3 regions of the Streptomyces sp. NBC_00012 genome follow, and region 1 is predicted to be linked to each of the others. Evidence: riboswitches for the same ligand, from Rfam matches in the RefSeq annotation. Region 1 holds a riboswitch; each other region holds the start of a gene.
What was found. Region 1 has a riboswitch for cobalamin ahead of OHA19_RS28100 (prenyltransferase/squalene oxidase repeat-containing protein). Riboswitches for the same ligand answer to the same signal wherever they lie in the genome.
Positions count from the first base shown of each region.

Region 2: linked by a shared signal. The riboswitch ahead of OHA19_RS04725 (CbtB-domain containing protein) and the one ahead of OHA19_RS28100 (prenyltransferase/squalene oxidase repeat-containing protein) in region 1 are both predicted to bind cobalamin.
Region 3: linked by a shared signal. The riboswitch ahead of OHA19_RS30675 (cobalamin biosynthesis protein) and the one ahead of OHA19_RS28100 (prenyltransferase/squalene oxidase repeat-containing protein) in region 1 are both predicted to bind cobalamin.

Region 1 covers NZ_CP108309.1:6,119,391-6,128,768, forward strand. The annotation lists gene OHA19_RS28070 (hypothetical protein) at 1-165, opposite strand, end outside; gene OHA19_RS28075 (transglycosylase SLT domain-containing protein) at 426-866, opposite strand; gene OHA19_RS28080 (ECF transporter S component) at 1,181-1,999, opposite strand; gene OHA19_RS28085 (ABC transporter ATP-binding protein) at 1,996-3,708, opposite strand; gene OHA19_RS28090 (energy-coupling factor transporter transmembrane component T) at 3,705-4,874, opposite strand; gene OHA19_RS28095 (SCO2322 family protein) at 4,871-5,557, opposite strand; gene OHA19_RS28100 (prenyltransferase/squalene oxidase repeat-containing protein) at 5,554-6,840, opposite strand; cobalamin riboswitch at 6,950-7,085, opposite strand; gene OHA19_RS28105 (MBL fold metallo-hydrolase) at 7,247-8,287, opposite strand; gene OHA19_RS28110 (aldehyde dehydrogenase) at 8,552-9,378, shown strand, end outside.
Region 2 covers NZ_CP108309.1:976,096-985,473, forward strand. The annotation lists partial or broken gene OHA19_RS04680 (hypothetical protein) at 72-254, shown strand; gene OHA19_RS04685 (Asp23/Gls24 family envelope stress response protein) at 371-781, shown strand; gene OHA19_RS04690 (DUF6286 domain-containing protein) at 815-1,501, shown strand; gene OHA19_RS04695 (alkaline shock response membrane anchor protein AmaP) at 1,547-2,155, shown strand; partial or broken gene OHA19_RS04700 (ISAzo13 family transposase) at 2,203-2,403, opposite strand; gene OHA19_RS04705 (pirin family protein) at 2,474-3,439, opposite strand; gene OHA19_RS04710 (tetratricopeptide repeat protein) at 3,618-4,001, shown strand; gene OHA19_RS04715 (GNAT family N-acetyltransferase) at 4,183-4,689, shown strand; gene OHA19_RS04720 (CbtA family protein) at 4,766-5,539, opposite strand; gene OHA19_RS04725 (CbtB-domain containing protein) at 5,567-5,782, opposite strand; adenosylcobalamin (AdoCbl) riboswitch at 5,786-5,934, opposite strand; gene OHA19_RS04730 (histidine phosphatase family protein) at 6,044-6,643, shown strand; gene OHA19_RS04735 (family 16 glycosylhydrolase) at 7,079-7,942, shown strand; gene OHA19_RS04740 (dihydrolipoyl dehydrogenase family protein) at 8,008-9,378, opposite strand, start outside.
Region 3 covers NZ_CP108309.1:6,694,772-6,704,149, forward strand. The annotation lists gene OHA19_RS30650 (ZIP family metal transporter) at 1-27, shown strand, start outside; gene OHA19_RS30655 (cobyrinate a,c-diamide synthase) at 112-1,491, opposite strand; gene cobO (cob(I)yrinic acid a,c-diamide adenosyltransferase) at 1,502-2,101, opposite strand; gene OHA19_RS30665 (putative cobaltochelatase) at 2,101-4,116, opposite strand; gene OHA19_RS30670 (cobyric acid synthase) at 4,175-5,692, opposite strand; gene OHA19_RS30675 (cobalamin biosynthesis protein) at 5,689-6,717, opposite strand; cobalamin riboswitch at 6,862-6,993, opposite strand; gene OHA19_RS30680 (hypothetical protein) at 7,145-7,375, opposite strand; gene OHA19_RS30685 (anion permease) at 7,398-8,663, opposite strand; gene OHA19_RS30690 (class II aldolase/adducin family protein) at 8,873-9,378, shown strand, end outside.

The sequences.
Region 1 (9,378 bases):
GATCGAACCGTCGTCGCCGACCGTGACGGCGAAAGCGGCCAGCGTGCGGCTCCGCTCCGCCTGTGTCTCGTCCAGCAGCGCCTGTGCGCGGCGCATGCGTTCGTCGCTGGCGCAGAAAGCTTCCGCCAGGACGGTGTTCCGCTCCCAGAATTCTCGTGGTTCCACGGAAGGGACAACGCGCCGGTCGCCGCTGGGAACGGACGGGCGAGCCAAATGCGCCTAGATGGACTAACGAGTAATTAAGTTGGCCAAGTGATATGAAGTGCCCTATCTGCTCGGGCGGGTGGGAGGGCAGGAGCAGGAGCCGAAGCCGGGGCCGGGGCCGGACACGACGAAGGCCCCGACCGGTGGTCGGGGCCTTCGCGCGGGCCTGCGTACGAGCCGTCGGCTCAGTACCGCCGGCCGGCCCGGTATCGCTGGTCGGCTCAGTACCAGTGGTTGGCCTGCCAGAACGACCAGGCGCCGCACGGGCTGCCGTAGCGGGAGTTCATGTAGTCCATGCCCCACTTGATCTGGGTGGTCGGGTTGGTCTTCCAGTCGGCACCGGCGGAGGCCATCTTCGAGCCGGGCAGGGCCTGCACGAGACCGTAGGCGCCGGAGGAGGCGTTGGTCGCGCTGGGGTTCCAGCCGCTCTCGTGCTGGACGATGTTGCTGAAGCACTGGAACTGCGCGGCGTCGCCGATCATCGCCCTCGCCGTGGCCTGCGCGCCCGCCGGGACGGATGTCGGCGCGGCGGCCGGAGCGGCCATGGCCGGGGTGACGCCGAGGCCCAGGCCGGTGGCGCCGAGGAGTACGGCGGCGCCGGCGACGGCGGACTTGCGGCGGGCGGTGCGGGGCTTGGCGAGGATGCTACGGGCGAACGACACAGAGAGTCCTGACGTCGGGTACGGGGGAGTCGCGGGCCGGTCCGGATCGTACGGTGGACCGGTCTTCCTCGACCGCGGTCCGGTTCGGCGGACCCAGCGGTGCTCGGCGACTCATCCAGTGTTAGCGGCGGCGTTCAGCCATGGCAACGACCCCGGGTACGAGCCCGCCTCGTACCCAGCCACGGAGGCCCCGGCCGGCTCCGGCGCCGTCCGGGCGGCGCCGGCGCACGTCGGAAGGGGTGCCGGGCGGGCCGTGCGCCCGAGGATTCGGCTACTACGCCGCATAGTCGAGGACAAAGGTCCTGTGGGAGCCCTCACTCGCGAGGAGCGTCAAATGTGACCTGGGCCTCGAAGTTGGCGCGGCGGACGGCCCGGCGCAGTGCCTTCAGCAGCGCCGGACCGACGGCCAGCGTCAGCACCGCGGTGAGCACCGCCCGGCCCAGGTCCCAGCCGAGTGAGGTGGCCGCGCAGTACGCGAGGAAGCGGACCAGGTTGTCGGTCAGCGGGTCCCCCGCGTGGAACGAGACGCCCGAGCCGGCCGGGGGCACGATCGTCCAGCCGTACAGGTTCATCACCGTGCCGTACGCGAACGACGCCACGAAGCCGAACCCCGCCAGCATCAGCAGCTCGGCCCGGCCGCGCAGCCGGTCCGGTCCCGGCAGCAGGCCCGCGCCCATCGCGAACCAGCCCATCGACAGCATCTGGAACGGCATCCACGGCCCCACCCCCCCGGTGAGCAGCGCGGAGGCGAACATCGTCACCGAGCCGAGCACGAAGCCGAAGCCCGGCCCCAGCACCCGGCCGCTCAGCACCATCAGGAAGAACATCGGCTCCAGCCCGGCCGTGCCCGCCCCCAGCGGGCGCAGCGCCGCGCCGACCGCGGCCAGCACCCCCAGCATCGCCACCGCCTTCGCGTCCAGACCGGAGTCCGCGATCGTCGCGACGACCACACCGACCAGCAGCGGCAGCAGCGCGGCGAACAGCCACGGCGCGTCCTGCGAGTGCGCAAGACCGGCACCGGGCCCGGCCAGCAGCGGCCAGCCGAACGCGACCACGCCGATCGCGCTGACGATGACGAGCGCGGCCATCGCACGCGGCCCGAGCCGCACCGGCCGCGCCTGGCGCCCGCTCATGACGGGTCTCCCAGCGCGGCGCGCACCTGGGCCACGGTCAGCCATTCCTGCGGGGCGAGGATCTTCGCGGTCTGCGGGGCGAACGCCGGGGACGAGACCACCACCTGCCGGGTCTCCCCGTCCGCGACGACCTCCCCGTCGGCGAGGATCACCACCCGGTGCGCCAGCTCCGCCGCGAGCTCCACGTCGTGCGTGGCCAGCACGATCGCGTGGCCCTCGGCCGCGAGGCCGCGGAGCACCCCGACCAGCCGGGCCTTCGCCGCGTAGTCCAGGCCACGGGTCGGTTCGTCCAGGAGCAGCAGCGGGGGCCGCGCGGTGAGCACCACGGCCAGGGCGAGCGCGAGGCGCTGGCCCTCGGAGAGATCACGGGGATGGGTGTCGTCCGGTACGCCGGGCAGCAGCTCGGAGACCAGGGCCCGGCAGCTGCCGGGGGCGGCGCCCGCATCGCTGTCCGCCGCGGCGCACTCGGCGGCGACGGTGTCCGCGTACAGCAGATCGCGCGGTTCCTGCGGTACGAGCCCGACCCGGCGCACCATCTCGCGCGGCGGGGTGCGGTGCGGGGTCCGGCCGCCGACGAGGACGGTGCCGGTGGTGGGCTCGACCATGCCGACGAGAGTGGCGAGCAGGGTGGACTTGCCCGCGCCGTTGCGGCCCATCAGGGCGACGGTCTCGCCGGGGGCGACGGTGAGCGTCACCCGGCGCAGCGCCTCGACGCGCCCGCGCCGTACGCCGAGCCGTTCGGCCCGGGCGGGGGCGTCGGCGACGGACTCGGGGAGCTCGGTGGTTCGGGCGCCGCGCCCCAGCAGCCGGGCCAGCGCGCCGCGCCGCACGGGGGAGGGGGCCAGGGGCACCGGGGCGGGAGCGGCCGTCGGCTCCGGGGCGGGCGGCCGCCCGGACGCGAGCCGTTCACGCAGGTCCGCCGCCCGGCGCCGGGCATCGCGGACCGAGAGCGGCAGCGGATCCCAGCCCGCCAGCCGGCCCAGCGCGACGACCGGCGGGTGGACCGGGGAGACGGCCATGATGTCCGCGGGCGCGCCCATGACCGGGGCGGCGCCCGGCGAGGGCAGCAGGACGACCCGGTCCGCGTACTGCACCACCCGCTCCAGCCGGTGCTCCGCCATCAGGACCGTCGTACCCAGGTCGTGCACCAGCCGTTGCAGCACGGCGAGGACCTCCTCGGCAGCCGCCGGGTCCAGCGCGGACGTCGGCTCGTCGAGGACCAGGACCTTCGGGTGCGGGGTGAGGACGGAGCCGATCGCCACCCGTTGCTGCTGACCGCCGGAGAGCGTGGCGATCGGCCGGTCGCGCAGCTCGGCGAGCCCCAGCAGGTCCAAGGTCTCCTCGACCCGCCGCCGCATCACGTCGGGGGCCAGTCCCAGCGACTCCATGCCGTACGCCAGCTCGTCCTCGACCGTGTCGGTGACGAAGTGGGAGAGCGGGTCCTGGCCCACCGTGCCGACCAGATCGGCGAGTTCGCGTGGTTTGTGGGTACGGGTGTCGCGCCCGTCGACCGTGACCCGGCCGCTCAGCGTGCCGCCGGTGAAGTGCGGCACCAGACCGGAAACGGCACCCAGCAGCGTCGACTTGCCGACCCCGGACGGGCCGACGAGCAGCACCAGCTCGCCCTCGGGCACGGTCAGATCGACCCCGGACAGGGTGGGGCGCTCCGTCCCCTCGTACCGCACCGAGACCTGCTCGAACCGGATCACTGGATCTCCTTGGAATTCGGCGCACCCACCGGCGCACCCGCCACCGGCGGCACCGGCGCCACCACCGCGGGCAGCAGCCCGATCAGCACCGCCGCCGCGGGCCACAGCGGAAGCACCGGCGCGACCAGCGGCACGACCCCGGGGTGCAGCGCCGCCTCGTCGACACCGCCCGCCCAGATCATCGCCACCGCCACCGCGACACCCGAACCCGCCACCAGCCAGGCCCGCGCGCCCCACCGGTCGGGCCGGTAGCGGGTACGGACCGAACGGGCCCCGCCGAGCCGCAGCCCGGCCAGCGCGGCGGCGAGCCCGGCGATCAGCAGCGGCAGCCCGTACACCGCGCCCTGCGCGGCCAGCAGCCCGTACGTACCGGCGCACACCCCGAGCAGCCCGCCGAGCGTGAGGAGGTTCGTGGTGCGGCGGACGGCGGCCGGGACCTGGGCGGTGCGCCCGTAGCCGCGCGCGTCCATAGACGCGGCCACCGCGACCGACCGCTCCAGCGCGCCCTCCAGGACCGGCAGCCCGATCTGGAGGACCGCCTTGATACCGCCGGTCGGACGGCCCCGCAGCCGCCGCGCGGTGCGCAGCCGCATCACATCGGCGACCATGTTCGGCGCGAACGTCATCGCGACGACGACGGCGACCCCCGCCTCGTACAGCGCACCGGGCAGCGACTTCAGCAGCCGGGCCGGGTTGGCGAGCGAGTTCGCCGCCCCGACACAGATCAGCAGCGTGGCCAGCTTCGCCCCGTCGTACAGCGCGAAGACCAGCTGCTCGGTGGTGACCCGGCCGCCGATCCTGACCCCCTTCGCCCAGTCGGGCAGGGGCACCTCGGGGAGCGTGAACACCGTGTGGGTACCGGGGATCGGCGAACCGAGGAAGACGGAGAAGACCAGCCGCACACCGACGACGAACAGCCCGATCCGGATGAACGCCCCGTACGAACGGGCCCACGGCGCGTCCGTACGGCGCGCGGCGACCACATAGCCGGCCACCGCCACCAGCAGCCCGAGCAGCAGCGGATTGGTGGTCCGGGACGCGGCGGTGGCGAGGCCGAGCGCCCACAGCCACCAGGCCCCGGCGGGCAGGGCGTTGCTCCGGTTCACCTCGGGGGCGCGCAGCGGACGACGGCGCGCCAGGACCGTGCCGCTGGTCTGGACGGTCATCCGCGGCGGCGGGCCCGCACGACCGCGGCGATGCCGAGGAGGAGTACGGCGCCGACACCGACGAGCAACCCGGCGGACGGGCCGCCGCCGGAACCGCCGGCGGCGGTGGAGGCCGCGGACCCGGCCGGTGAAGCGGAGGAGGACGCGGCGGGCGTCCCGGTCCCGTTCCCGTCGCCGGAGACCTGCTCGCCGCAGCCCGAGGCCGGGTAGCCGGTGATCGCACAGAGCATCGCGTCGCTGTTGTAGCGCAGTGGCTTCGCCACCGAGGCGAGCGCCTCCGCGGCGCTCGCGTCCGGGGCGACCCGCGCACACGCGGTACGCGGCGCGGGCGGTGTCTCACCGGCCGGGGCGTCCGCGGCCGTGCCCGGGTCGATGACGAGCGCGATCCGCTTGGTGCCGTCCTTGGGCGGGGTGCCGGCGCAGATCTCTACGAAGTCGGGGGCGCGGCGCGGCTTCGCGGAGTCCTGGGAGTCCTCGCTCACCGAGAACCGGAAGCCCTGCACCGCCCCGTCCTCGGGCCGGACCAGGGACGGGCCCTGGGTGGCGTACGTCCAGCCGGAACCGTAGGTGTCCCAGAACGACCAGTACCGGTAGCCGGCCGCCTGGGCCGGTCCCGCGCCGAGCACGGCAAGGACGGCGCCCAGGGCCACCAGCAGCGCGGTGGCCCGTCCCGCGCGCCTCACAGCTGCCTGTTCTTCCGGCGACCACTGATCAGGAAGAACGCGATCGCGGCGAGGACGAGGCCGATGCCGATGTACCACCACACGCCCCCGATCACGTCGTCGCCGCTGTGGACCTGGTCCTTCTCCGTGGCCTCGTACCCGGTGGCGGCGGACGGATCGGGCGTCACCACGGCGGCGGGCTCGGGGCCGGCCGCGTTCAGCCGGGCGACCAGGTCGACGCCGCCGAAGTCCCGGGCGTTGTCGCCGGTCGCGTGGGCGGCCAGGATCAGCTGGGCGTAGGCGGCTGGGCCGTTCTGGCCGGCCCAGTCCGCGGAGTTCTTCTTCAGCCAGCCGATGGCCCCGGCCGCCTTGTCCTGGTGGCCGGAGGCGGACAGGGCGACGACCGCGTCCGCGGTGTTGCCGAAGTCGGGCTGCGGGGTGGTGTCGGTGGCACCGGGCATCGGCGCCAGGTTCAGGTGGTCGCTGCCGGCGAGGGCGCCGACGAGGTAGTGGGCGCCGTTCTGGGCGGCCTGCTCCGGTGTGAGGCCGGAACCGGTCCGGCAGCTCGGTGCCTTGCCCGCGGCGTTGTTCCCGACCGCCATCGCCTTGCCCATCGTGCCGAGCACGGCGGCCGCGGTGGCGTCCGCGTTGGCGACGAGCTCGCCCTTCTTGCCGGGCTGGTACGCGAAGGCGCCGCCGTCCTTCCCGCCGTCCTTCCCGTCGCACGGGATCGCGAGGGCGAGCAGCGGGTCGTAGGGCGTCTTGCCACCGGGGGTCGTGATGTCGGCGAGCCGCTGCCCCTGCCGGGCGAGGGCGCCGATCACCAGGGAGGTGGAGTTGGCGTCGCTGGGCGCGCCCGCGGTGTAGCCCCAGCCGCCGTCCTCGTTCTGCACGGACTTCAGCCAGCGCACCGAGTTGTTCACGATCTCGCGGTGCCCGCCCACCTCGACCAGCGCCTGGGCGGCGGCCGCGGTGGCATTGGTGTCCCGCACCGTCTTCGCGTCGCACGGCTTGGCGGCGTCCGGCCGGAACGCGGCGTAGGAGCCGTCGGCGCACTGCTGGGAGATCAGCCAGTCCACCGACTTCGCGGCCGGGGTGACCCCTTCGAGCCGCTGGGCGAGGAAGGCCATCGACTGCCGCCACACGCCGTCGTAGGTGGGGTCCTTCGTGCCGTACAACCCGGACGGCAGCGCGACGGAGGGCGAGGGCGACGGGGACGGCGCTGCCACCGCGACCGGCGCAGCGGCCGCGCAGAGCACGGCGGCGGTGGCGGCGAGCGTTGCTGCGCTGCGACGTACGGTCATGGCGGGCGGGGCCTCTCCTGCGGGGTGAACCGGGCACAGGCACGCTCAGGCACCAGGCTCCGGCTCCGTATACCTCGACGGTGCCGACCACCGGGGGATCCGGTGGTCCGAGCCGGTCACGACCGCGGACAGGGCATTCCGACTCACCGCCTGCGAAGACGGTTCACGGCTGCGTGGTCAGCGCCGGATTCGCACCGGCTTCCCCCTGAACGGGCATGATGACGACCCGCACACTCTACCGGGCGGCGCCGGCCGGGCTCCGGGCCGGGAGGAGCGCCCCCGCTCACACCGGGACATGGATCACCGGCACCGGTGCGAGCGAGGCACGTACGCCACTCGCCCGGCGCCGCACACCACCGGACGGCCACTGCCCGCCCGGCGCCGCCCACCACCGGACCGCCACCGATCACACCGCGATGTATGTCACCGGATCGCTCCCCGGCACCGCCTCCGCGCGCCCGAGCTTCACCAGCCGCCGCAGATGCGCCTCCGCCTCCGAGACGGCGATGTTCCGGGAGCCGTGCGGGATCTGCTCCCAGGGCCGGTTCCACTCCATCCGCTCGGCCAGCTCCCAGGGCGTCAGCGGATCGGCCAGCAGACCGAGCAGCCCGGTCAGCCGCTCCTCGTGATGCCCGAGGAGCTCCCGCACCCGCCCCGTCGCATCGGCGAAGGCGTACTGATGGGCGGGCAGCACCTCGGCGGCCCCGAGCCTGCCGATGCGCTCCAGGGAGTCGAGGTAGTCGCCGAGGGGGTCGGTGACCGTGGCGTCGTCCGGGTCCTCGTACAGCCCGATGTGCGGGCTGATCCCCGGCAGCAGGTGATCCCCCGAGAAGAGCCGCCCCCGGCCCGGCAGGTTGCCCGGGTGCGCCTCCTCCAGGTGCAGGCACACATGCCCCGGCGTGTGCCCCGGCGTCCAGATCGCCCGCAGCCTGCGCCCCGCCAGATCGAGCAGCTCACCGGGCACGATCTCCCGGTCCGGAAGCGCGGCCCGCAGCCCCGGCAGCGTCCGCATCCTGCCCCCGTCGGCCGCGGCGGCCCGCAACGGCGCGAGATGCTCCTCGGGCGCCCCGACCGCGGTGAGCTTGGCCGCGAGATACGTCAGCCACCTGCCGGGTTCGGACTCCCGGGTACGGCGCACGATCGCGGTGTCCGCCGCGTGCATGGCGATCCAGGCCCCGGAGGCCTCGCGCACCTGCCCGGAGAGCCCGTGGTGGTCGGGGTGGTGGTGGGTGATGACCACACCGTGGATGTCGGCCATTTCCGTGCCGACGGCGGCGAGTCCGGCTACGAGCGTGTCCCAGGCCTCGGGGTCGTCCCATCCGGTGTCGATCAGGACCGGTCCCCGATCGGTGTCCAGGACGTGCACGAGGGTGTGGCCGAGCGGATTGTCCGGGATGGGCACCTTGATGCTGTGCACGCCCCCGCCGTGGTCGGTCACCTGCGTCATGAGGACCCCATCTCTCTCGGCGACGTGCGGCCGTGGCGCGTCGCGCCCACTGCTGGGTGCACCGCGCCCACTGTAACGAGAACTTGTTCCAGTAGTAGCCCCGGTCGACCATCTGGTTCGGGGTGTTGTCGCGGCTGTGGACTCCTGGAACTGGAACTGGTATCAGTTCTGACGCACAGTCAGATGTAGAGTCAGAGATCCAGAGTCGGATGTCGAGCCGGATGCCGATTCGGGCAACGCGCCGGGCCGCGGGAGGCAGCAGCCATGACCGAGCTTGTCGAACACGGAAAACTGTTCATCGGCGGGGAGTTGGTCGATCCGCTGGGCCGGGACACGATCGAGGTCGTCTCGCCCCACACCGAAGAGGTCATCGGCCGGGTGCCGCACGCCTGTGAGGCGGATGTGGACGCGGCCGTCGCCGCCGGGCGGCGGGCGTTCGACGAGGGGCCGTGGCCCCGGATGACCCTGGACGAGCGGATCGCGGTGGTGACCAGGATCAAGGACGCGTTCGCCGTGCGGTACGAGGAGATCGCCCGGGTCATCAGCTCGGAGAACGGCACCCCGTACACGTCGAGCGTCATGGTGCAGGCGCTCGCCGCGATGATGGTGTGGGACTCGGCGATCACCGTCGCCCGCGACTTCGCGTACGAGGAGCGGCGGACCGGGGCGCTCGGGCCGCTGCTGGTGCGCCGGGAGCCGGTCGGGGTGGTCGCGGCCGTGGTGCCGTGGAACGTCCCGCAGTTCACCGCCGCCGCCAAACTCGCGCCCGCGCTGCTGGCCGGCTGCTCAGCCGTGCTCAAGGTCTCGCCCGAATCTCCGCTGGACGCCTACATCCTGGCCGAGATCGCCGCCGAGGCGGGGCTGCCGGAGGGCGTGCTCTCCATCCTCCCGGCCGACCGCGAGGTCAGCGAGTACCTGGTCGGGCATCCCGGCGTCGACAAGGTGTCGTTCACCGGGTCGGTGGCCGCCGGGCGGCGGGTGATGGAGGTCGCCTCCCGCAATCTCACCCGGGTCACACTGGAGTTGGGCGGCAAGTCCGCCGCCGTGATCCTCCCCGACGCCGATCTGGACACCGCCGTCGCGGGCATCGT
Region 2 (9,378 bases), 5.1 Mb from region 1:
AGTTGGGTAATCCCCGCTAGGGGACGTAGGGCGCATGAGGGCGTGATCGACGTGAGGTGGGTGAGTGAGAGATGAGCAAAGCAACAATGGGCATGGTGACCGGTGTGGCCCTGGGCTTCGCGGGCTACTTCGGCGGTGCCGGGGCGTTCTTCTTGGTGGCAGGCTTGGGAGCTTTGGGCCTGATCCTCGGCAGCTTCCTTCAGGGTGATCTCAGTGTCGGCGACTTCGTCCGCCGTCGGGATGAGGGCAGGCGCTCGCGGGAAGACTTTGGACACCAGGAGGAGTTCAGGCGCTCGAGGGAAGACACTGGGCGTCAGGAGAAGTTCGGGCACGCCCAAAGTGACTTCAGGCCTCCTCGGAGTCGGGTCCGATGACCGTGCAACCACCTCCTCCCGCCTCTGTGACAGGCCCGCCACAGGCAGTCGGCGCAGGCGCCACTGCGCCGGCTGAGCGCGGCGCGACGGTGGTCCCCGACAGAGTGGTGGCTCGTATCGCAGCCAAGGCCGCGGATGAAGTCGTGACGCGCCAGACAAACCTGGCGTCCGTCCGCCGGTCAATGGCCAGTCCCAGCGCCTCGGCCGCTGTGCACGAAGGATCGGCGCGGCTGGCACTGTCCGTTGATCTGCCCTACCCCATCGACATCACCCACGCCTCACGCGAGATGCAGCACTACATCGCAGAGCGGGTTGCCCACTTGACCGGCCTGCACGTCAGCGAAGTCGCACTGACTGTGCGACGGCTTGTCCCCGCCGAGGGCCTGGAGCAGAGAAGGGTCCGATGACCAGGCGCAGCCCCCTGTCACACAAGGAGCGCCATGAGCAGGCACCAAGGGTCCGCAATGCCGATCCCCGAACCGCTGCGACCGCAGCCCCGACCGGCCACCTCGATGGCACGGCACAAGGCCACCGAGCGACCCGGGCCCGACGACTTCCCACCCGGCCCCGTCGCGGAGACTCCCTCGCGTCGGCTGTGGTCCGCGCGCCGCATACCAGCGGCGCTCACCGCGCTGGTGGTGCTGTTCTGCGCCGGGATGCTGTTGTTCGATGTTGTCCGGGTGCGGTCCGGACACGAGGCCGCCACCTGGCGCACCGGCCTCGCCGACGAGCTGACAAATCGTCCGATCGACGATGTGTGGGTGGTCACCGGCGCAGCCGGCGTCGCAGCCCTCGGCCTATGGCTGATCTTGTTGGCACTCACCCCGGGCATGCGCCGCCTGCTGCCGTTGCGGGTCCCTGCCGACCGCGGCGGCCGGACGCGCGCGGTGCTGGACCGCGACGGCGCGGCTCAGCTGCTACGCGACGTCGCCATGCGCATACCCGGAATCAGCCGGGCGAGGGTCCGGGTGCGCAGACGCCGCGTCAAAGTACGTGTGGACGTACGCTTCCGCGACCCGCGTGAGGTCAAAGAGGAGCTCGTCACCGCCATCAGGAACGATCAACGCGACCGGCTCGCGCTTGCCCATCCCCCGAGGCTGACAGTCCGCGCGCAGCACATGCCATGACCATCTGCGCGGCCACGACCACCGGCGAGAACTGGAGGACAGACGATGGAGTCACAGGCCAAGGTCAATCGGGTCCTGCTGGCCACGGTCGGGGTGGTGCTACTGGGCGGCGGTCTCCTCGTGCTCGCCGCCGGCTTGAATGCCTACCAGAGATTGGCCCTCCTACCACCCAGTGGCTGGCCACTGACCGTGCCGCACGACGTCCTGCTCACCCGTACCGACCGCATTACCTGGTCCGACCAGGGCTGGTGGTGGTGGCCCGCCGTCATCACCGCCCTCGGCCTCACCGTCCTGCTCGCCCTGTGGTGGCTGCTGGCACAGCTGCGCCGACACCGCCCCGGTCGAATTCCCGTCGGCGGAACGCCCCCCGTCGAAGGAGTCGAGGTGACCGACCATGCGCTGAGTGAGGCCCTCGCAACCGATGCCAGCCTTCTACCCGGTGTCCGACGGGTCGGCGTGCGAATGGCAGGCCGCCGCGCTCACCCCGAGGCCCGCATCACCCTCACCCTCACCCCCGACAGCGCTCCCGGGCTGGTTGTGCAGGAGCTTTACCACGGCCCTGTGGAGCGAGCCCGCCAATCTGTCGGATTGGAACAGCTTCCCGCCGCCACCCGCCTGAGGGTCGCTCACCACCGGCCTCATCGCGTCGACTGAGGGCTTGCAGATCATGGGCGGCAGGTGACACACGGTGATGGTCAGTGCGCCAGCAGTGCCGGCCGCAGACCCGGATCCAGATCCGCGACCCTTTTGCGGCCCCCGCGCGGACGACGCACCCGCCCCAGGGGCCCCTCGCCCGCCTTGAGTTCGAACACCCCCTTGCGGACGGTCGTCCCGCTGACTGCGGCGGCCTGCGCGACGGCCCGGACACCGCCGTGCCCCAGTACCCGGGCCTCCGCAGCCATCAACAGCCGCCGCTGCCGCTCGTCCAGGTGCGGGAGCAATACCGCGAACTTCACAGCGCATCACCCCAGTTCAGCGCACCCGTCCCCGCGGTTTCAGCGTCACCGGCGGCAGTTCGGGGGCGGGCAGCCGGTCGCCGCCGTAACCCTTCACCTCGCCGAAGCGCGAGGTCTCCATCCACGCCCGCCTGGCCTCCTCGATCTCCTCGTGGGACCGCCCGATGAAGTTCCACCACATGACGATCTCCTCCTCGAAGGGCTCGCCACCGAGGAGCATCAGGCCCGCGTCGCTGTCCGCCCGCAACGGGAGCTCGGTGCGGCCGCAGCCGAGGTAGAGCATGGAACCGGGAAGCACGAGCACACCGTCGACCTCGGCCCGGCCGGACATGGAGAGCACGGCGTACTCGAAGTCGGGGTCGAGCGGCAGCCGGGCCTCGGCGCCGGCGGCCAGGGCGAGGTCCGCGCCGATGATCGGGGTGTACACGGTGCCGGGCGAGGTGGTGCCGTCGAGCTCGCCGAGGATCAGGGTGGCGACGAGGCCCGGGGCGGAGACGGTCGGCAGGTCGGTGTGGTGCTGGAAGTGGGGCTCGACGTGGCGGTGTGCGGCCGGCAGCGCGACCCAGAGCTGGGCGCCGTGCAGATACCTCGCGTGGGCCTTCGGGCTCTCCTCGGAGTGGCTGATGGCCCGGCCGGAGGTCATCAGCCCCAGTTCGCGCGGGCGGATCGTGCGCAGGCTGCCGAGGCTGTCCCGGTGCAGCACCTCGCCCTCGTGCAGCCAGCTGACCGTCTGCAGACCCATGTGGGGGTGGGGCGGCACCTGCATCCCGGGTTCGTCCGCGATGTCGTCGGGGCCGTAGTGATCGACGAAGGCCCAGGCGCCGACCATCCGGCGGCCCAGGTTGGGCAGCAGCCTGCGGACCTCGGTGGACTCGCCCAGCTGGACATGGCGGGGGGTGAGGAGCTCACGTACGGGCTCGGCGACGACGAAGCCCCGCCCTCCACAGACGGAGAGTGCGGCCTGGCGATCGAGATTGCTCATGGCGCTCAACCTATTCCCGAGCGGGCCCGGGAGTACTGGTACCCACGCCGATAATTTAGTGGAATATTCAACCACCATGCCGCGTTTCGACAGTCACAGGCCGGCCGAGCAGCAGCACGGTCAGCGGTTGGACGGAGCGGGGCACGATCCCGGGACGGTCCGTGACAGAGGAGGTCAAGTGAGCGACACCTACTTCGAGTTCGGCACGGCTGCCGAGCGCTGGGACCGTGCGCAGATGTTCTTCGAGGCGAAGGAGTACATGACCGCCGCCCGGATCCTGGAGGGGTTGGTCGAGGAGGTCCCGGAGCAGGTGTCGACGCGTCTGCTGCTGGCCCGGACCTACTACCACTCGGCGCGGCTCGGCAAGGCCGAGGCGGAGCTGCGGGCGGTGCTGGAGCGCGACCCGGTGGAGCACTACGCGCGACTGATGCTCGGCCGCACCCTTGAGCGGCAGGGGCGGAGTGCCGAGGCGGCCGGTCATCTGCGGATGGCCGCGGCGTTCTCCGGTGACTTCGACTTCGGGCAGGACCGGACGAGCACCCAGGAGCCTTCCGGCACGTGATCCCGGGAGGGGCCCGCGAGGAGCCCGGTAGGGGTGCTCGGCGGTCGCGCCGGGCGAGGGGCGGGTGGGCGGCTGCCGCAGTGTGTACGGTGCCGCCCACCTGCCGGTACCGATGCCGCGGCGGCTTCCCGGCCGATTCTCGGGTGCTGTCCGCCCGCCCCACGTGATATTTCACTGCCTCATGACCGACCTAGAGACCCCTCGCCTCCTGCTCCGCCCGATGAATGCCTCCGACGCCCTGCGGGTGATCTCGGGCACGCCGGACGACGGGGCCCGCTGGGCGCCCGGCTACCCGTCCCCCGGCGAGATGGCCGCGGCCGAGCGCTTCCTCGACACCTGTGCGACGACCGGTGATCCCAGCCCCTTCGGTTCGTACGAGATACGGCGCCGCACCGACGGACTGGTGATCGGCGGGATGGGATTCCACGGTGCGCCGGACGAGAACCGGGAAGTCACCATCGGCTACGGCCTCGTCCCCTCGGCGCGGGGAATGGGTTATGCCTCCGAGGCCTTGCGGGCCCTGCTGCTGTTCGCCCGCGACCAGGGGGTGAGCTGTGTGCACGGTGACAGCGACCTGGAGAACACCGCGTCCCAGCACGTCATGGAAGCCGTCGGCATGCGCCTGGTGAAGCAGGACGAACGGCTGAAGTACTACCGGATCGACTGGAGCTCCCGGCCCGAGCGGTGAGGCGGGGCGGAATGCCGGAACCCCGCCGGGAGGTCCCGGCGGGGTTCCGGTCGTCGGCCCGCAAGTGTGGCGCGGTTCAGCCGGCCGCGGTGGCCGCCCGGTTCGCGCCACTGCTTCCGGTGGTGACGGCGCCGGTCCCGGGCACGAGCAGCCGGTCCGTCAGATAGCCGAAGAAGAGCCCGAAGGCCACCCAGAGGGTGGTCTGCACGGCGAGGGTGCTCAGGCGGAACTCCCACAGCAGGGCGGCCGGGAAGTCCTTGCCGACTTCGTTGTACGAGGGCAGGAACGCGTAGGCGAGTCCGATCACCAGGACGTACGCGGCCGATGCCGTGATCGTCGCGTTCCAGTTGCCCAGGCGGGGAGCCAGCCGTTTACCGAGGAGGACCGCGGCGACGGCCAGCAGTACGCTGAGGGCGACCATCAGGAAGAACAGCGCGGTACGCCGGCCGATGGTGTCGGGATTGCCCACGGCCGGCGGATTGGCCGGGTACTTCAGGAACGGGACGACGTACACCGTCAGCAGTGCCGCCCCCGCGATCAGGGCGGCCGTGGCCCGCGGGCCGAATCTGCCGATCCGGCCGAGGGCGTAACAGAAGACGAGGGCGGCGATGCCGCCGATCGCGACGCCGAAGACCAGCACACCGGTGGCGAGGCCGGCGGTGGACTGCATGGTGCGGCTGACCAGTTCCTCGCCGCCGTCGTGGTGATGGCTGTGCGATTCCTCCAGGGCGATGGCCGCGTCCACACGCGACTCACCGAGGAAATAGGCGACCAACAGAGCGAGCGCACCTGCGGCGAGGCCGGCCAGCATGCCGCGGACGAGCAGGGCTCTGACAGATATGGAGTTCATGAGGTTTCCCCAGGGTCGGACGGTGCGTCAGTGGCAGGGGAAACCGAGGAGGTGGCGGCCGTCGTGGACCCACTCGTGGACACCTTCGCCGGAGATGACCGCGGTGGCGCCCTGTTCGGCGCCGACGAAGTACAGCAGTACGAGCATGAGGATGCCGAAGAAGACCGCCCAAGGGGCAATGGCCTTCAGGGAGATGGGGGTGATCGCCGGTACGGCGGTGGCGGGGGCAGCAGTCTGTGCCATGGCAGAACCTCCTGAGGGAACACGCGTCCCGATCGTGGTGCCTGAGACGTAGGTGCTGGGTCTGACTTCCCGCGCGAGGACGGGTTCACAGTGGCGCGACCGTGCCGGATTCTCACCGGACTTCCGTCGCACCTACGTCATGCTCGTCGTGACGATACTCCTTGGGAGCGGCCCCCTGCCATGGTGCCGACGGCGGCTGGACCGCACTGATGCCGAGGCGGGCACGCCCAAGGGGCCAGAGTTCAGGGAGTTGACCGGGTCATGCCTGTACAGGTGATGTTGATCTCGCCGGCGCTCAACGCCGCGCTGCGTGAGGCCCGTTTCGACGGTGACGCGCCGCTGGACGCCGCCGGGATCCGCCGGGCCGGGGCCGTCGCGGACGCGTTGCCGGCCGCCGACCGGTATCTGCGCGGGCCGTCCGAGCGATGTGCCGGGACCGCCGATGCGCTGGGGCTGACCGCTGGGCCCGAACCGGCCGTCCGGGGCTGGGACATGGGCCGGTGGAGCGGCCGGCGGCTGGCAGAAGTGAGCACGGCCGAGCCGGCGGCGGTATCGGCCTGGCTGACCGATCCTTCGGCGGCTCCGCACGGCGGCGAGTCCCTGCTGGCGTTCTGTTCCCGAGCCGGTCGCTGGCTGGAGGCCGTGGAATCCGCCCGGGGCGGCGAGGGCCACCGCGTGCTGGGCGTCGTCGAGCCCGCGGTGGTGCGAGCGGTGGTCGTCGGGGCACTCGCCCTGCCGGTGGAGGCGTTCTGGCGGCTGGATGTCGCCCCGCTGACACTGACCGCGCTCAGCGGCCGTTCCGGCCGGTGGAACCTGCGGTGCGGACAGCCGTTGCCCGCCACACCCGACCCCGCCGCCTGATCCGGTCCGATCCTGTCGGCCGGGCAGGCAGGCACGCAGCACGGGAGAGACCCCATCGGGGGACGTGCCAGGCGTGTGGCGTGCGGTGCAACTGAACTCTGCCTCCGTCGGTGGTCATGACCGGCGAGGTGAACGGTCCGCGATCCGGATTCCGCCTTTCGGCAGAGCCCAGCGCATGCCGCGCCGCAGCCGCACCGCCGTCCCGGCCGGCGCCACCCCGGCGCAGGCCGCCGCCGTAGCCTCGGCGAGGTGCCGGGCCGGGCCAACGACGACTGGGTGCAAGAAGTGTGGTCTGTACCAAGGTATTGACACGACCTTGGTTCACTTCTTAAATCGCATACAGAGCCAAAACCTCTCCCTGCTCCCCCACAACGAGCTTTTGTCATACCCATGACAATCGCTCGATCACCCCACTCCGCACGGGAAGGAACCCCCATGGCCTCCCCTCGCCGCTTACTGGTGGCCGCGCTCTCCGCGCTCGCTCTCGTCTCCGTCTCGTCCGGTCTCGCGGCCGGAACGCCCACACCCGGACCCCACGCCACGGCAGCGACGTTCACCGACGACTTCGACGGCCCGGCGGGCTCCGCCGTGGACGGAGCCAGGTGGCAGATCGAGACCGGCGACAACGTCAACAACCACGAACGGCAGTACTACACGGCCGGCAACAGCAACGCGGCGCTCGACGGCCAGGGTCATCTGGTCATCACCGCACGCCGCGAGAATCCCAACAACTACCAGTGCTGGTACGGCACGTGTGAGTACACCTCGGCACGCCTGAACACCTCCGGCAAGTTCACCCAGACGTACGGGCACGTCGAGGCGAGGATGAAGGTCCCGCGCGGTCAGGGCATGTGGCCGGCCTTCTGGATGCTTGGCGACGACATCGGACAGGTCGGCTGGCCGAATTCGGGTGAGATCGATGTCATGGAGAACGTCGGCTTCGAACCGTCCACGGTCCACGGCACGTTGCACGGGCCGGGCTACTCCGGCTCCGGCGGCATCGGCGCCGCGTACACCCTGCCCGGCGGTCAGGCGTTCGCCGACGACTTCCACACCTTCGCCGTGGACTGGGCGCCCGGCTCGGTGACCTGGTCGGTGGACGGGAACGTCTATCAACGCCGTACGCCCACCGACCTCGGTGGCAACAGTTGGGTGTTCGACAAGCCCTTCTTCCTGATCCTCAACCTGGCGGTCGGCGGCTACTGGCCGGGCGACCCCGACGGCAGCACCTCGTTCCCGCAGCAGCTCGTCGTCGACCATGTGCGGGTCACCACCAGCGGTCTCCGGCCGCCGGCCTGACCGTTCGGCCCGGCCGGTCCGCCGGTCCTGCGCCTGCCCCGGTCAGTCGTCGCCCCGCGGGCGGTTCACGCGTCCCGGTACGCCTCCAGCAGGCGCAGCCAGACCTCGCTGATCGTCGGGTACGCGGGAACGGCGTGCCAGAGCCGGTCGACGGGCACCTCGCCGGCGACCGCGATCGTCGCCGAGTGGAGCAGCTCGCCGATGCCGGGGCCGACGAAGGTGACGCCGAGCAGGATCTCCCGGTCGAGGTCGACGATCATGCGGGCGCGGCCACGGTATCCGTCCGCGTAGAGGCCGGAACCGGCCACCGCGGCGAGGTCGTGGTCGACGGCCCGGACCCGGTGTCCTGCCCGCTCGGCCTCGGCGAGGGTGAGGCCGACCGAGGCCGCCTCCGGGTCGGTGAAGACGACTTGGGGGACGGCCGCGTGGTCGGCGGTGGCCGCGTGGGCGCCCCAGCGGCCGGTCTCCAGCAGCGGTACGCCGGCGGCGCGGGCGGCGATCGCGGCACCGACGATGCGTGCCTGGTACTTGCCCTGGTGGGTCAGGAGCGCCCGGTGGTTGACGTCGCCGACCGCGTAGAGCCAGGTGGTGCCGTCGACGCGGCAGCTGTCGTCGACGGTGAGCCAGGTGCCGGGCTCCAGGCCCACCGTTTCCAGCCCGAGGTCGTCGGTGCGCGGGGCCCGGCCGGTGGCGAAGAGGATCTCGTCGGCCTCGATCTGATCGCCGCCGTCCAGTTCCACGGTGACCGGACCGTCCGGGACCGCGCGCCGAACGGCGGCGACCGAGACCCCGGTGCGGATGTCGGCGCCCGCCTCGGTGAGTGCCTGCCCGACCAGTTCGCCGGCGAAGGGCTCCATCTTCGGCAGGAGCCCCTTGCCGCGGATCAGCATCGTCACCCGGGCCCCGAGGGCCTGCCAGACCGTGGCCATCTCCACGCCGACCACGCCGCCGCCGACGATCACGAGGCGGCCGGGCACCTTCTTGGCGCTCGTCGCCTCCCGGCTGGTCCAGGGGCGGGCGCCGTCGACGCCGGGCAGGTCGGGGACGACTGCGCGGCTGCCGGTGCAGACGGCGACGGCGTGGCGGGCGGTGAGCCGGTGTTCGGTGCCGTCGGGCGCGGTGACGGAGACCGCCTTGGTGCCGGTGAGCCTGCCCCGGCCCCGGTAGATGTCCGCGCCGATGCCCTCCAGCCAGGCGACCTGTCCGTCGTCCTTCCAGTGCGATGCGTACTCGTCACGATGGGCGAGGACCGCCGCGGTGTCCAGCGGCCCCTGCACGGCGTCGCTGAGGCCCGGGACACGGCGGGCGTCGGCGCGGGCGACCACCGGGCGCAGCAGGGCCTTGCTGGGCATGCACGCCCAGTAGGAGCATTCGCCGCCGATGAGCTCCGCCTCGACGACCGCGGCGCTCAGTCCGGCGGCACGGGCGCGGTCGGC
Region 3 (9,378 bases), 580 kb from region 1:
TGGCTCGTGGTGGGCATCGCGGGCTGAGAGCCGGACCGCACCCGGCCGCCTCACCGCCGCCCGCCCCGTCCGCCTGCCCGCACCGGGCCCCGGCTCATTCCGCGCACCGGCTCACTCCGCACACCGCTCGACGAACCGGCGGGCCATGCCGGGTGCCGAGGCCCAGTGCGTATGCAGATAGCTCGCGTGCACGCCCCGCCACACGTACCCCTCGACCCGCCGCTCCGGCTGGTGCATGCCCCACGCCGGATCGGCCCCGGCACCCGGCTCCAGCACGGTGCGGTGGAACTCGTGCCCGCGCACCCGGGTGCCGGGGGCCGCCAGCACGCTGTCGGAGACCGCCACGGCCTCCCGGTAGCCGAGCGTCAGCCGCTTCGACATCCGCGCCTCGGCGTCGAGGACCCCGCACATCGGCAGCCCGTCGAGCGAACGCGCCAGATACAGCAGCCCGGCGCATTCGGCGGACACCGGAGCCCCGGACTCCGCCAGCCCGGCCACGGCCTCGCGCAGCGCCGCGTTGGCGGACAGCTCACCCGCGTACACCTCCGGGAAGCCCCCGCCCACGACCAGCCCCCGGGTGCCCTTCGGCAGCGCCTCGTCCCGCAACGGGTCGAACGGCACGACCTCGGCCCCGGCGGCGGTGAGCAGCTCGGTGTGCTCGGCGTACGAGAAGGTGAACGCGGCGCCGGAAGCCACCGCGACGACCGGGGACCGGCCACCGGCGGGAGCGGGCAGGGCGACGGGCCCGCCGCAGCCGTCGATCGTCTCCGCCGCGTCCCACACCTCACCCGGAAGCTCGGGCGCGGAGCGGGCCAGCGCCATCAGCGCCTCCAGATCGCACCCCGCCACCACCTGCTCCCGCATCGCCTCGACCGCGCCCACCGCGTCGCCCCGCCGCTCGGCCACCGGCACCAGACCCAGATGACGCGACGGCACGGCCACCTGATCGGCCCGGTGGAGCACCCCCAGCACCGGCAGACCGGACTCGTCCAGCGCGTCCCGCAGCAGCGCCTCGTGCCGCGGGGAGCCGACCTTGTTCAGGATCACCCCGCCGAGCCGCACCTGCGGATCCCACGAGGCGAAACCGTGCACCAGCGCGGCCACCGAACGCGACTGCGACGACGCGTCGACGACCAGCACCACGGGCGCCCGCAACAGCTTCGCGACCTGGGCGGTCGACGCCAGCTCGCCCTGCCCCGACGCACCGTCGTACAGCCCCATCACGCCCTCGACCACCGCCAGGTCGCACCCCAGCGCCCCGTGCGCGAACAGCGGGGCGACCCGGTCGGGACCGCACATGTACGCGTCGAGGTTGCGCCCCGGCCGGCCCGTGGCCAGCGTGTGGTAGCCGGGGTCGATGTAGTCGGGCCCGACCTTGTGCGGGGACACGGCGAGGCCGCGCCCCGCGAAGGCCGCCATCAGCCCCGTGGCGACGGTGGTCTTGCCGCTCCCCGACGAGGGCGCGGCGATCACCAGACGAGGAGTGTTCACTGCCGTTCCCTCACCATTCGATGCCCCGCTGGCCCTTCTGACCGGCATCCATCGGGTGCTTGACCTTCGACATCTCGGTCACCAGATCGGCGGCGTCCAGCAGCTTCTGCGGCGCGTTGCGCCCGGTGATGACCACGTGCTGCGCACCGGGGCGGTCGCGCAGCACCTCGATCACCTCGTCGGTGTCGACCCACCCCCAGTGCATCGGGTACGCGAACTCGTCGAGGACGTACAGCCGGTACGTCTCGGCGGCCAGGTCGCGCTTGACCTGCTCCCAGCCCTCGCGCGCCGCCTCCTCGTTGTCCATCTGGCCGTCGCGCTGCACCCACGACCAGCCCTCGCCCATCTTGTTCCAGACGACGGACCCGCCCTCGCCGCTGGCTCCGAGGACCTTCAGCGCGTTCTCCTCGCCGACCTTCCACTTCGCCGACTTGACGAACTGGAAGACGCCGATCGGCCACCCCTGATTCCAGGCGCGCAGCGCGAGCCCGAAGGCCGCCGTCGACTTCCCCTTGCCGATGCCGGTGTGCACCATCAGCAGCGGACGATTTCGGCGCTGACGGGTCGTGAGCCCGTCGTCGGGCACGGTGGTCGGCTGTCCCTGCGGCATTACGCGGCCCTCCTGTTGGTTTCCTGAACGTCCTTGACGAGCCCGGCGATCGAGTCGGCCCGCAGCTCTTCGAGCGTGACGGCACTGCCCCCGAGATCGCGGGCGAGGCTTCCCGCGAGGCCGAGCCGCACCGGCCCCGACTCGCAGTCCACGACGACGGACGCCACGCCCTGCGCCTCGTGCAGCCGCGCCGCCCGGGACGCCAGCGCCACCGGATCGGGCCCCCCGGTCGCCCGCCCGTCGGTCACCACGACCAGCAGCGGCCGCCGCGACGGATCGCGCAGCCGCTCCACCCGCAGCACCTCGTGGGCCTTGAGCAGCCCGGCCGCGAGCGGGGTACGCCCACCGGTCGGCAGCAGCTCCAGCCGTGCCGCCGCGGCGTCCACCGACGACGTCGGCGGCAGCGCCACCTCGGCGTCCCTGCCCCGGAAGGTGACCAGCCCGACCTTGTCCCGCCGCTGGTACGCGTCCAGCAGCAGCGAGAGGACCGCACCCTTCACCGCGGCCATCCGCTGCCGGGCAGCCATCGACCCGGAGGCGTCCACCACGAAGAGCACGAGGTTCCCCTCGCGCCCCTCCCGGACCGCCTGCCGCAGATCGTCCCGCCGGACCACCAGTCCGCGCCCGGAGCGTCCCCGCGTCCGCTGGTGCGGGGCGGCGGCCTGCACGGTCGCCGCCAGGTGCAGCTTGGTCAGGGCGCCCTGCGGACGCCGCGCGCCGGTCGTACGCCCGTGCTCGGTACGGGCCCGGGAGCGGCGCCCCGCCGCGCCCTCGCCCAGACCGGGAACGCTCAGCATCTTCGTGCGGAACGGCTCGGCGGCGCCCACCGGCCGCCGGTCACCGCTCCCGGCGGACTGCCCCTGCCCTTGACCCTGACCCTGCTCGGGTACGGACGGCGCGGGCGCGTCGCCGGCCTCGCCACCGGGGCCCGGCGGAGTGTCGGGTCCGTCGCCCTGCGGGGGGCGGCCGCCACCGGGGCCGTCCGGGTCCGGGTCCTCGTCCTCGCCGCCGTTCTGCTCCAGTGTGTCGTCGAGCTTGTCCTCGTCGAGGCCCGGCGCGTCGAACGGATTGCGCCGGCGCCGGTGGGGGAGCGCGAGCAGGGCCGCCTGCCGTACGTCCTCGGCGAGCACCTCCGTACGTCCCGCCCAGGCGGCCAGCGCGGTGGCCGTCCGCGCCATCACGATGTCCGCGCGCATCCCGTCGACCTCGAAGGCGGCGCAGGTGGCGGCGATCTGCCGCAACGCCGCGTCGTCGAGCCGCACTTCGGGCAGCAGGGCGCGCGCGGCGACGATCCTCGCCCGCAACGCGTCCTCCTCGTCGGCCCACTTGGCGGCGAAGGCCGCCGGTTCGTCGTCGTACGCGAGCCGTCGCCGCACCACCTCGACCCGCTGATCGGTCTCCCGGGACGCGGCGACCTCGACGGTCAGCCCGAAACGGTCGAGCAACTGCGGCCGCAGCTCGCCCTCCTCGGGGTTCATCGTCCCGACGAGCAGGAAACGCGCCGCATGCCGTACGGAGACGCCTTCGCGCTCCACGTACGAGGCACCCATCGCGGCCGCGTCCAGCAGGAGGTCCACGAGGTGGTCGTGGAGCAGATTGACCTCGTCGACGTAGAGGATCCCGCGATGCGCGTCGGCGAGCAGGCCCGGCTCGAACGCCTTCACGCCCTCCGCCAGCGCGCGCTCGATGTCGAGCGCCCCGACGAGCCGGTCCTCGGACGCGCCGACCGGCAGCTCCACCATGCGGGCGTCCCGCGACACGCCGGTCCCGGCTTCGTGCGGGCCGTCCGGACACGCCGGGTCGGGCGACTCGGGGGCGCAGGAGAAACGGCACCCGGGGACGACGTCCACCCCCGGCAGCAACGCCGAGAGCGCGCGCACGGCGGTGCTCTTCGCGGTGCCCTTCTCCCCGCGCACGAGGACGCCGCCGATGTTCGGCGCTACGGAGTTGAGAAGCAGGGCGAGTTGCAGGTCCTGCTGCCCGACGACGGCGGTGAACGGGAAATGCGTGCTCACGGGGCGATCCCTCCTGTGAATGAATGGTCATGAAAAAGGCGGCCTCGGCCCGCGCCGTTCACCGGCGCCCTCCCGGTGCTCCGGGGGCGATGAAGGGAAGCCCCGACGGCGCGCCCGACTCGATGAGCCGCAGCAACGCATCGGTGTCCGCGTGTTCCTCGACGAGATCGCCGAGGCGGTCGAGCTGCTCCTCGCGCAGCGCCGCGAAACAGGTGTCCGGAGCGGGGACGAAACGCCGGCCCGCGCCGCGCGCGACCTCGGTCAGGAAGCGGCGGCGGAATTCGTCGCTCTCCAGCGAGCCGTGCCAGTGGGTGCCCCACACGGCGCCGACCCGGCAGCCGTCGAGGAACGGCTCTCCGCCGCGCACGTCCGCCACGCCGTGATGGATCTCGTACCCCTCGACCGGCGCGCCGAGCGCCTGGCCTACCGGCCGGGCCAGGGTCTTCTCCCGGTCGAAGCGGATGCGTACGGGGAGGAGGCCGAGACCCTCCACCTGCCCGGCCCGCGACTCGACCTCGTCCTCGATCTGCTCGCCGAGGATCTGGAAACCGCCGCAGATGCCGAGGACCGGCCGGCCCTCGGCCGCGCGCCGCACCAGCGCGTCGGCGAGGCCGCGCTCGCGCAGCCAGGCCAGCGCCTTCACGGTCCCGCGGGTGCCCGGCACCACGACCAGGTCGGCGTCGGACAGCTCCTCGGCGCGGTCCACGAACCTGACGACGACGCCGGGCTCGGCGGCCAGCGCGTCCACATCGGTGAAGTTCGACATCAGCGGCACCGCGCACACCGCGACGCGCAGCACGTCCTCGCCGTGGGGCGGCGCGACGACCGACTCGCGCACCGCCCCGCGCAGCGAGACCCGCAGCCCGTCCTCCTCGTCGATGCCGAGGCCGTGGGCGAAGGGCAGCACTCCGTACGTCGGCCGGCCGGTGAGGTCCCGCAGCATCTCCAGGCCCGGCTCCAGCAGCGACACGTCGCCGCGGAACTTGTTGACGAGATAACCGGCGATCAGCGACTGGTCCTCCTCGGCGAGCAGCGCCGTCGTACCGAAGAACGAGGCGAAGACGCCACCGCGGTCGATGTCGCCGACGACCACCACCGGGAAGCGCGCCGCCCGCGCGATGCCCATGTTCACGATGTCCGTGCGCCGCAGATTGATCTCGGCCGGGCTGCCCGCCCCCTCGCAGATCACCGCGTCGTAGGTGCTCCGGAGCTGCTCCAGGCAGTCCACGACCGTGGAGAACAGCGATTCCTGCCTGCCTCCGTGGTAGCCGCGCGCGCTCATCTCGCCGACCGGCTTCCCCATCAGGACGACCTGGCTGGAGCGGTCGCTGCCGGGCTTGAGCAGGACCGGATTCATCAGTGCCGTCGGCTCGACGCGGGCGGCCTGGGCCTGCATGGCCTGGGCGCGCCCGATCTCGGCGCCCGCGCGGGTGACGAACGAGTTGAGCGACATGTTCTGCGCCTTGAAGGGCGCCACCTTCACGCCCCGGCGCACGAGCCAGCGGCAGATCCCCGCCGTGACGACGCTCTTGCCCGCGTCGGAGGTCGTTCCGGCGACCAGCAGCCCGCCGCTCATGCGTTGCTCCGTCCTGTGATGCGAGGTCCTGCGGGGCGACGTCCCGTCACGTCGGTTCCGGTGCCCCGGCGCCCCGCGATCCGCCGCGCTGCGAGGGCCGCACCGAGCCGCCCCGCCACGCAGACGCCCAGCGCCAGCGCACTCACCCGGCGCGACAGCCGCACCGCGCGCTCGATGTCCGCGCTCTCCACGGCCCGGCCCGTCTCCCCGTTGAGCACCGGGCGGTGTTCGACCCGGCCGCCGTACGCGAGGGTTCCGCCGAGCCGTACGCCGAGCGCACCCGCGAACGAGGCCTCCACCGGGCCCGCGTTGGGGCTCGGGTGCTTGGCGGCATCGGCCCGCCAGGCGCGGACCGCTCCACGTGGCCGCCCCCCGGCGGCCACGGCGAGCAGGGCCGTGAGCCGGGCGCCCGGCCAGCCCGCGAGGTCGTCGAGGCGGGCCGAGGCCCAGCCGTAGCGCAGATGCCGGGGCGAGCGGTGCCCGACCATGGCGTCGAGGGTGTTGGCGGCCCGGAAACCGGCCAGCCCGGGGACCCCGGCCAGCGCACCCCACACCAGGGCGCCGACCACGGCGTCCGAGGTGTTCTCCGCCACGGACTCCACCACGGCGCGGGCGATCTGCGGTCCGTCCAGGGAGTGCGGGTCGCGCCCGCACAGGTGTGGCAGCCGCTCACGGGCCAGCTCGATGTCACCGGCGGCCAGGGCACCGCCGATGGCCCGTGCCTCGCGCCCCAGGGACGTACCGCCGACGACGGACCAGGTGGCGGCAGCGGTCAGCGCCACGGAGGCGGCGGGGCTGCGGTGCACGGCACGGGTGAGCAGCGCGGCACCGCCCGCGGCGCCTCCGGCGCAGACGAGGGTGTGCAGCGCGCCCCAGCCGCGGTGATCGCGCCACAGACGGCGCTCGACGCCCGCCGCGGCCCGCCCGAAGGCGGCGACCGGATGTCCCCTGCGGGGGTCACCGAGCAGCAGATCGCCGATCAGACCGGCCGTGGCGCCGTACGCGAAGATGCGGTCGGCTCGCACGGATCAGCCGGCCGTCGCGCCTCGGCGGACCTTTGTGCAGGAGGCTCTCGTCGAGAGCGCCGGAAAAGCGGACGCAGGGCAGCCGGGCATGGCGATATGTCCTCACTCAGGGTCCGCGCCCTGGTTCGACGTGACCGGCGACGAGAGTCTCCTGGCTCCCGGATCCGCGGTTTCCCCGGCCTTCCAGCCCGCTCGCGCGAGCCGTGACTTCCGGTGTGGGGGACCGCTCCCCGGTGACAGTGGCGGGACCGCGCCGGATTCGCACCGGCTTCCTCTGCTGTCGCCGTAATTGGCTCCGGCAGTCCACCACGCTCTGCGAACGCCCGTCAACCTGCCGTTGACCTGCGGCGGCGCAGTGTGCTGAGACCCACATCGGGCCGGACACCTGTGGTGTCCGGCCCGACGGGGGAGCGTGCGCGGGAGTGGCTCAGGCGACGATCAGATAGATCCCGTACGCGACGGCCGCCGCGCACAGCCCGAAGCAGACGTACGCGCCGGCGCGGGCCAGCAGCAGCGAGCCGCCGGAGCCGCCCTGCGCCGCCGGTTCCGGCTGCTTGGAGAGGCCGACGATGCCCAGGGTGAAGAGGCCCACCAGCGCGACGGTGACGACGAGGGAGACGCCGAATACGGAGCCGAGGGCTGCCCAGTCGATGTTCATGCTGAATCCTTAGACGGCCGGTTCAGACGGTGGCGGGTCGCGCCGGGTCCTGGGTGGTTCCGGCCGGGGCCGGAATGGTGGTCATGAGGTTCTGGGACGGCGCCGCGGCCACGGTGGGCGGCGGGCTGACGGCGGCGATGGCCGTGGTGACGACGCCCGCGGGCTCGGCGTCGCCTTCCGACGGGGCGACGTCGCCGTGGCCGACCGGCTTGCGGCGGGACACCAGCCAGATGGCACCGGAGCCCACGACCAGCAGCGCCGCGACGACGACGACACCCCAGGTGCCCTGCTTGGTCAGGAGCTCCGCGCCCGCGCCGACCAGACCGGCGGCCGGCAGGGTCAGACCCCAGGCGACGAACATCCGGGTGGCGGTGGACCAGCGGACCACACCGCCCTGCCGGCCGAGGCCCGCGCCCATCACGGCGCCGGAGCAGGACTGGGTGGTGGAGAGCGAGAAGCCGAGGTGCGAGGAGGCCAGGATGACCGTGGCGGCGCTGGTCTGGGCGGCGAAGCCCTGCGGCGGCCTGAGGTCGGTGAGGCCGCTGCCCATGGTGCGGATGATGCGCCAGCCGCCCAGGTAGGTGCCGAGCGCGATGGCCGTACCGGCGCAGACGATGACCCAGACCGGCGGGTTGGCGCCCGGGTGCAGGACGCCGCCGGTGACCAGGGCCAGGGTGATGATGCCCATGGTCTTCTGCGCGTCGTTGGTGCCGTGGGCGAGCGAGACCAGTCCGGCCGAGGCGATCTGGCCGGCCCGGTAGCCCTTGGCGGTGGCCTTCTCCTGGGCGTCGTTGCGGACCTTGCCGCCGATCCGGTACGTCAGCCTGGTGGCCAGCAGCGCGGCCAGACCGGCGACGATCGGGGCGGCGAGGGCGGGGAGCAGCACCTTGGTGACGACGGTGCCGCCGTTGACGGACGACCAGCCCGCCGACATCACTGCCGCGCCGATCAGACCGCCGAACAGGGCGTGCGAGGAGCTGGACGGCAGTCCGACCAGCCAGGTCAGCAGATTCCACAGAATGGCGCCGACGAGTGCCGCGAAGATGACTTCTGTTCGCAGCCCGTCCTCGTTGATGATCCCGCCGGAGATCGTCTTGGCGACCTCCACCGACAGGAAAGCGCCGACGAGATTGAGAACGGCGGACATGGCCACCGCTGTCTTCGGTCTGAGTGCACCGGTCGAGATGGTGGTCGCCATCGCGTTCGCGGTGTCGTGGAAACCGTTCGTGAAATCGAACACTAGAGCTGTCACGATCACAATCGCGAGTAGCAGCGTGATGTGTTCCATTTACCCAGGCAATCGTTCGACGTCATTGGCATGTGGACCGTAGGCAACCTGGGTGAACGGAAGATGAACTGGGCAGGGCGTTGTGGTGTTCCAAACCGGAGCCGAAGCATTCCGCTTACGCCCCGCGTAGGTGTGGCCCGGCTTTTCCGCGGGGCGCGGCTGTGGTCGATCGCATACCCGTTCGCTTCCGCGGCTGACAGGATCGGCGCATGAGCGATCAGCAGCAGGACGCGATCGGACGGGCCTGGGACGGTGTCGTCGCCACCGCCCGGCGTACGGCGGCCGAGGGCCTCGTCGTCGGGACCTCGGGAAACGTCTCGGCACGGGTCGGCGACACCATCCTGGTCACGCCGAGCGGAGTGCCGTACGACCGGCTGGGCCCGAAGGACGCCGTCGGTGTCGATCCGGAGGGCAACCGGGTACTCGGCGAACTCGCCCCGACCAGCGAACTCCCGCTTCACCTCGCGGTCTACCGGAACACCGACGCGGCCGCCGTCGTGCATACCCACGCGGTGCACGCCACCGCCGTCTCCACATTGGTTTCCGAGGTCCCGTCGGTCCACTACGCCGCCGCCATGCTGGGCGGCCTCGTCCGTGTCGCCCCCTACGCGCGCTACGGCACCGAGGAACTGGCCGTGAACATGCTCGCCGCCCTGCGCGACCGCACCGGCTGCCTGCTCCAGAACCACGGAACCGTCACCTACGGATCCACCCT